DNA from 2 places in the Microbacterium horticulturae genome. Region 1 is predicted to be linked to the other one. Evidence: riboswitches for the same ligand, from Rfam matches in the RefSeq annotation. Region 1 holds a riboswitch; the other holds the start of a gene.
The links. Region 1 has a riboswitch for ZMP and ZTP ahead of PU630_RS00745 (hypothetical protein). Riboswitches for the same ligand answer to the same signal wherever they lie in the genome.
Positions count from the first base shown of each region.

Region 2: another riboswitch for ZMP and ZTP. It lies ahead of glyA (serine hydroxymethyltransferase); the one in region 1 lies ahead of PU630_RS00745 (hypothetical protein).

Region 1 covers NZ_CP119108.1:152,001-155,440, reverse strand. Annotated here, with positions in the region: gene PU630_RS00750 (DEAD/DEAH box helicase) at 1-1,878, opposite strand, end outside; ZMP/ZTP riboswitch at 1,923-2,002, shown strand; gene PU630_RS00745 (hypothetical protein) at 2,049-3,164, shown strand; gene PU630_RS00740 (GNAT family N-acetyltransferase) at 3,244-3,440, shown strand, end outside.
Region 2 covers NZ_CP119108.1:2,591,884-2,595,323, reverse strand. Annotated here, with positions in the region: gene PU630_RS12395 (family 20 glycosylhydrolase) at 1-1,448, opposite strand, end outside; ZMP/ZTP riboswitch at 1,504-1,586, shown strand; gene glyA (serine hydroxymethyltransferase) at 1,626-2,900, shown strand; gene PU630_RS12385 (bifunctional methylenetetrahydrofolate dehydrogenase/methenyltetrahydrofolate cyclohydrolase) at 3,089-3,440, shown strand, end outside.

The DNA of each region.
Region 1 (3,440 bases):
CTGGCTCGACGCGAACACCTCGAACGACTGGTGCAGCAGCTCGTCGAGCGGCTTCGGGTAGGTGACCTCTTCGAGCGCGTCCATGCGCTGGTCGTAGTCGAGCCCGTCGGCCTTCATCGCAGCCACAGCTTCGCCCCGTGCCTTGTACTCCTGCTGCGCGAGGATCGCCCGCGGGTCGTCGAGCGTCGCCTCGATGATGCTCACGACGTCGAGCGCATAGTGGCCCGAGCCGGCGGCTCCCCGTTCATCGGACGGGTCGAGCACTTCGATCGCCGCGAGGGCGAACGGCGACAGCGGCTGGTTCAGTGCGAAGTTCGGCTGCAGGTCGACGGTGAGGTGGATGTCGGAACCCGACACCTCCACGATCCCTGCATCGCGCAGCGTGCGGAAGATCGCCAACGCCCGCCGCGCCAGCGCGAACTGCTGTGCCCGGGTCTGGTGGTTGTCGAAGACGAGCGACCGGACGTGGGCGAACACGTCGCCGCCGCGCGCTATGACGTTGATGAGCATGGCCGCCGACAGCTGCAACTGGGGCACAAGCGCCTCGGGCGCGGCATCCACCAGTCTCTCGAACGGGCCCTTGCCCCAGTTGACGGCGCCCGTCGGAGCCTTCTTGCGCACGATCTTCTTGCGCTTGGCGGGGTTGTCGGCGGCCTTCGCCAGCGCCGCCGCGTTCTCGATCTCCCACTCCGGCGCCATCACGACGACGTTGCCGTAGGGGTCATAGCCTGCGCGTCCCGCCCGGCCGGCGACCTGGTGGAACTCGCGCGCCGTGAGCTGGCGCATCCGGGTCCCGTCGAACTTCGCGAGCTCGGTGACCACGACCGTGCGGATGGGCACGTTGATGCCGACGCCGAGCGTGTCGGTTCCGCAGATCACGCGCAGCAGGCCGCGCTGGGCGAGTGTCTCGACGAGGCGCCGATACCGCGGCAGCATGCCCGCATGGTGGATGCCGATACCGCCGCGCACGAGTCGCGACAGCGTCTTGCCGAACCCGGTCGAGAAGCGGAAGTCGCCCAGTGCCTCGGCGATCTGATCACGCTGCTCGCGCGAGGCGATCTTCATGCTCGACAGCGCCTGCGCGCGCTCGACGGCGGCGGCCTGCGAGAAGTGCACGATGTACACCGGTACTTCGCGGTCGCTCAGCAACAGTTCGAGCACCTCGTGCACCGGCCGGATCTCGTACGAGAAGTGCAGCGGCACCGGCCGTTCGACGCCGGTGACCTGCGCAACCGGGCGCTCGGTGCGCCGTTCGAGGTCTTCGGCGAGCGCCGTGACATCGCCGAGGGTCGCCGACATGAGCAGGAACTGCGCGTGCGGCATGAGCAGCAGCGGCACCTGCCACGCCCACCCGCGGTCGGGGTCGCCGTAGAAGTGGAACTCGTCCATGACGACCTGGTCCACCGGGCCCACGCGCCCGGAGGCTCCGGGCGCCGCGTCAGCGGCGTCTGGAGTGGGCGTGGGGAGCGTCTCGTCGCCGTGCCGCAGCGCCATGTTCGCGAGGATCTCGGCCGTGCAGCACACTATGGGCGCATCGGGGTTGACCGACGAGTCACCGGTGACCATGCCCACGTTCTCGGCGCCGAAGATCTCGACGAGTGCGAAGAACTTCTCGCTGACGAGCGCCTTGATCGGCGCCGTATAGAAGGAACGACGACCGGATGCCACGGCCGCCGCGTGCGCCGCGATCGCGACGAGCGACTTGCCGGTTCCGGTGGGCGTCGACAGGATCACGTGCGAACCCGAGACCAGTTCGATCACGGCCTCGTCCTGCGCCGGGTACAGGGTCAGCCCGCGACCCTCCGCCCACCCGACGAACCCGTCGTAGACGGCGTCGTCATCGGCACCGCGCACACGGTCGAGAAGGGAGGGGTTCACCCCTCGAGTCTGCCTCACATGTCTGGCATCCCCTGAGCGAGTACCCTGGAAGACGCGACTGGCGTGGCCGGATTCACCGGCAGGGAGCGCAGTAAGACCGGCATCGCCCGCCTGGGTGCCCATCGAGACCACCGTCGACGCGACAGCGCCGACCGACCAGGAGCACCCGCATGCGCTACGGAATGAACCCGCACCAGGAAGCCTCTGTCACCGGCGGCCCCACGATCCGCAACGGGGCCCCGTCGATGATCAACTACCTCGACGCCCTGAACGCCTACGCGCTGGTCCGCGAGGCCGATGACGTTACGGGCCGGCCGGCCGCGGCATCCTTCAAGCACGTCTCCCCTGCCGGCGCGGCCGTTGCCGGCCTCGTCGACGACACCGCGCGCGAGACCTGGAACCTCGAGGGCGCCGACGGCCTGCTCTCCGCCTACGTGCGGGCGCGCGACGCCGATCCCAAGTCGTCGTTCGGCGACGTGATCGCGCTGTCGCGTCCGGTCGATGCGGCCACGGCCGAGTTCTTGCGCACGATGATCTGCGATGCGTTGATCGCCCCCGGCTTCGACGAGGGCACGCTCGAGGTGCTCAGTGCCAAGCGGGGCGGAAAGTTCCTCGTCTTCGAAGTCGATCCCGACGCCGAGGTGCCGACCCGCGAGCGCCGCGACATCATGGGCGCCACGCTGATCCAGGATCGGGATGCCGCAGACCTGGCCGCAGCCCTCCCCGACGACCTCGAGCGCCACGTCCGCGAAGACGCACTGATCGGCATGGCCGCCGCGCGCTACACCCAGTCCAACTCGGTCGTGTTCGTTAAAGACGGCGCGGCGATCGGCATCGGCGCGGGGCAGCAGAACCGCGTCGACTGCGTGCGGCTGGCCGGTTCCAAGGCGCGCGTGTGGTGGCTGCGCCGGCACCCGCTCGTGCGCGACCTGCCGGTCATCGAGGGGATGAAGCGCCAGGACCGCGTGAACTGGCAGATCCGTTTCGCAGGCCACGAGATGACCCGGCTGCAGCTTGAGGAGTTCGGGCGCCTGTTCGGCGACCAGGCCCTGTCCGCTTACGACGAGCCGCTGTGGCGCGACGCGTGGGCGCGCGAGCTGACCGGCGTCACGATGGTGTCAGACGGCTTCCTCCCCTTCCGCGACAACGTCGACCATGCCGCCGAGTTCGGCGTGACGACGATCGTCGAGCCGGGCGGATCGACCCGTGCCGACGAGGTCGAGGCCGCCTGTATGGAGCTCGGCATCGCGCGCGTGCAGACGGGGCTGCGCCTCTTCCACCACTGAGCCGGGTCATCTGCCCGCAGCCTCTGGCGGAACACACGCCGCCCTCCGTACGTTGGAGCCAGCGACGAGAGGAGCCCCGATGGCTGAGACGACCGTCGAGCGCGACGACGAGAACGCCCGGTACACGATCGCTGTGGACGGCGAGCTGGCCGGTTACACCGAGATCCAGCCCGACGGCGAGGGACGGCTGCGCATGCCGCACACCGTGATCATCCCATCGTTCCGCGGACAGGGGCTTGCCGGCGCCCTGGTCGCGGGCGCGCTGGCCGACATCGC
Region 2 (3,440 bases), 1.2 Mb from region 1:
GCGCGGAACGAGTCCCATGTGCGCTCGGGTACGGCCGCGGCCGCGGCCGGCGACCATGCCGCCTCGGCGGCCGCTGCGATCCGCGGGAACGCCTGCGCGTCGATGTCGCCGGGTGTGCGCACGGTCTCGGTCCACAGGGGCGCCTCGACGCCGAGGATGTCGGCCTCGCCGATGCCGTCGATGATCGCCGTCGGCTCCCACGCGTAGGCGTCGTGCACGCTGGTGGGTCCGTTCGCCCAGGTCAGGCCGGTCGGGCTGTCGGCGGTCAGCTTCATGTCGAGGTAGATGGCGTCGGCAGGGGAGAGGATGACGCGGGCGCCTGCGCGCACGAACGTGCGGGTCTTCTCGTCCATGCCGTCGGTGGGCGTGACGAAGCCCCAGTACTGCCCGATGGTGTCGGGCGAGAGCCCGGATGACGAACCGGCCTCGTGCCACGCGATCGGCGTCTTGCCGAGGTCTGAGACCAGCGCCGTCGCGCGGTCCATGAACACTGCGAAGTCGTCGTCGCTCATGCCCAGTGCCTCGTCGCCGCCCACGTGCAGATACGGGCCCGGGGTCATCTCGGCCAGTTCGCGGTACACGTCGCCGAGGAACGCGTAGGTCGCGTCGTCGTGCGCCTTCAGCGCCGAGAAGCCGACGGCGAAACCGGTGTAGGGGCGCCCGGCCTCCGGTATCCCCCCGCCGTAGACGTCGACGACCTCGCGGATGTGGTCGGAGAGCACGATGGGCTCCATGAGCTCAGGGTAGGCGAGGCTGATCGCGTGCGTGTGGCTGGGAGCGTCGACCTCGGGCACGACGATCATGTGGCGGGATGCCGCGTGCCGTACGATGCGCGCGTAGTCGTCCTTCGAGTAGAACCCGCCGGGATCGCCGAGAGCGGAGGTGCCCGACGCGTTGTCGGTCAGCTCGGGGCGGCTGTCGATGCGGATGCGCCAGCCCTGGTCGTCGGTCAGATGCAGGTGCAGGGCGTTGAACTTGAGCGCCGCGGCCCGGTCGATGTAGCCCTCGACGACCTCGACGGGGAAGAAGTGGCGCGCGACGTCGAGCATCACGCCGCGGTAGGCGAAGCGGGGAGCGTCGTCGATGGTCTGGGCGGGGATGGTGGGGGATGCCGCGAGCAACTGCACGAGGGTCTGCACGCCGTAGAACAGGCCGGCCTCGTCACCGCCCAGAACGCGGATGCGGGTGGGTTCGACGGTGAGCGTGTACGTCTCCGGTGTGTCCTCGGCGAGGTACTCGAGTACGAGGTCGCCGTCGGCGGGGCGGAGGTCGTCGGCGACCTCGAGCGTGCGCCCGACGACCGGCGCCAGAGCGGCCGCGGCGAGCTCCGCGGTCGCGCGCCCCGCGGGCACGGTCACGAGGCGCGATGCCTCGGAGAGAGCGAACGGGGCGGCGGTGGCATCCACTGTCTGGATCCGGGGGCACGGCACGGGTGCGAAGGCAGGCATGTAAGGAACGCTAACAAACTCTGACACCGTGTGCCAGGGCGGGAATCGGGTATGCTCGGGGGGTCGCGACTGGCGTTGAGGTGGACCACCACCGGGGAGCGACCGACCGGCATTCGACCGCACGCCTGGGCCGATGTGATTCCGATCCGCTGTGCACTGCCGAGTCGAGGAGACGCCATGACCGACCGCTATTTCAACGCCCCCCTGTCGGAGGTCGATCCCGAGATCGCCCAGGTGCTCGAGCGTGAGCTCGAACGCCAGCGCGGCTACCTCGAGATGATCGCCTCTGAGAACTTCGTGCCCGTCTCGGTGCTGCAGTCGCAGGGCTCGGTGCTCACCAACAAGTACGCCGAGGGCTACCCGGGCCGCCGCTACTACGGCGGCTGCGAAGAGGTCGACGTGGCCGAGGAACTGGCCATCGCCCGCGCCAAGGAGCTGTTCGGCGCCGAGTTCGCCAATGTGCAGCCGCACTCGGGCGCGACGGCGAACGCCGCCGTGCTGCACGCCATCGCCCGCCCCGGCGACACGCTGCTGGGTCTGTCGCTCGACCAGGGCGGTCACCTCACGCACGGCATGAAGATCAACTTCTCGGGCCGGCTGTACGACATCGTCGCCTACGGCGTGGACCCCGAGACCAGCCTCATCGACATGGAAGAGGTGCACCGCCTCGCGCTTGAGCACAAGCCCAAGGTGATCATCGCGGGCTGGTCGGCCTACCCTCGTCACCTCGACTTCGCGCGCTTCCGCGAGATCGCCGACGAGGTCGGCGCCTACCTGTGGGTCGACATGGCGCACTTCGCCGGCCTCGTGGCCGCCGGTGTGCACCCGTCGCCCGTGCCGCACGCGCACGTCGTCTCGTCGACCGTGCACAAGACGATCGGCGGCCCCCGCTCGGGCTTCATCCTCACCAACGACGCCGATATCGCGAAGAAGATCAACAGCGCCGTCTTCCCGGGCCAGCAGGGCGGCCCGCTCATGCACGTGATCGCCGCGAAGGCCACCGCGTTCAAGATCGCCGGCACGCCGGAATTCAAAGAGCGCCAGGAGCGCGTCATCTCGGGCGCCGCGATCATCGCCGACCGCCTGTCGCAGCAGGATGTGAAGGATGCCGGGGTCGCCGTCCGCTCGGGCGGCACCGACGTGCACCTTGTGCTCGTGGATCTGCGCGAGGCGCCCATCGACGGCAAGCAGGCCGAAGACCTGCTGCACGATATCCACATCACGGTGAACCGCAACGCGGTGCCCAACGACCCGCGCCCGCCGATGGTGACCAGCGGCCTGCGCATCGGCACCCCGGCGCTGGCGACCCGCGGCTTCGGCGACGCCGAGTTCACCGAGGTGGCCGACGTCATCGCGCAGGCGCTCAAGCCGAACCCCGACGTCGCCGCTCTGCGCACCCGCGTGGCGGCGCTGACGGCGGCCTTCCCGCTGTACCCCGACCTGCAGCAGTAGTCCGGGGGATGCTGCTGGGCCGCACTCGCCGACCGCGCCGCGGCCCGCGGCATCCACCCTCCCTCCTCTTTCGGTGAGAGTGCAGCTGGTGGACGAAGGAGAGGTTGTTTCCCTATCTCTCGTCCACCAGGTGCACTCTCACGGTGGAGGAGGGCGGCGAACATGAACCCCTACTCGAGGAGACCACGATGACCGCAGTGAAGCTGGACGGAAAGGCCGCATCCGCGGCGATCAAGCAGGAGCTGGCCGAGCGGGTCGCAGCTCTCAAGGAACGCGGTGTCACGCCGGGCATCGCGACGGTGCTCGTGGGCGGCGATCCCGCATCGCAGCTGTACGTGGGCATGAAGCACCGGCAGTCCGAGGCGATCGGGATGAACTCGATCCAGGTCGAGCTGCCCGCCGAGTCGACGCAGCAAGAGGTCGAGGCGGCGATCGACCGGCTCAACGCCGACCCCACCTGCCACGGGTACATCGTGCAGCTGCCGCTGCCGAAGCATCTCGACACCGATGCGATCCTCGAGCGGATCGATCCGGCCAAGG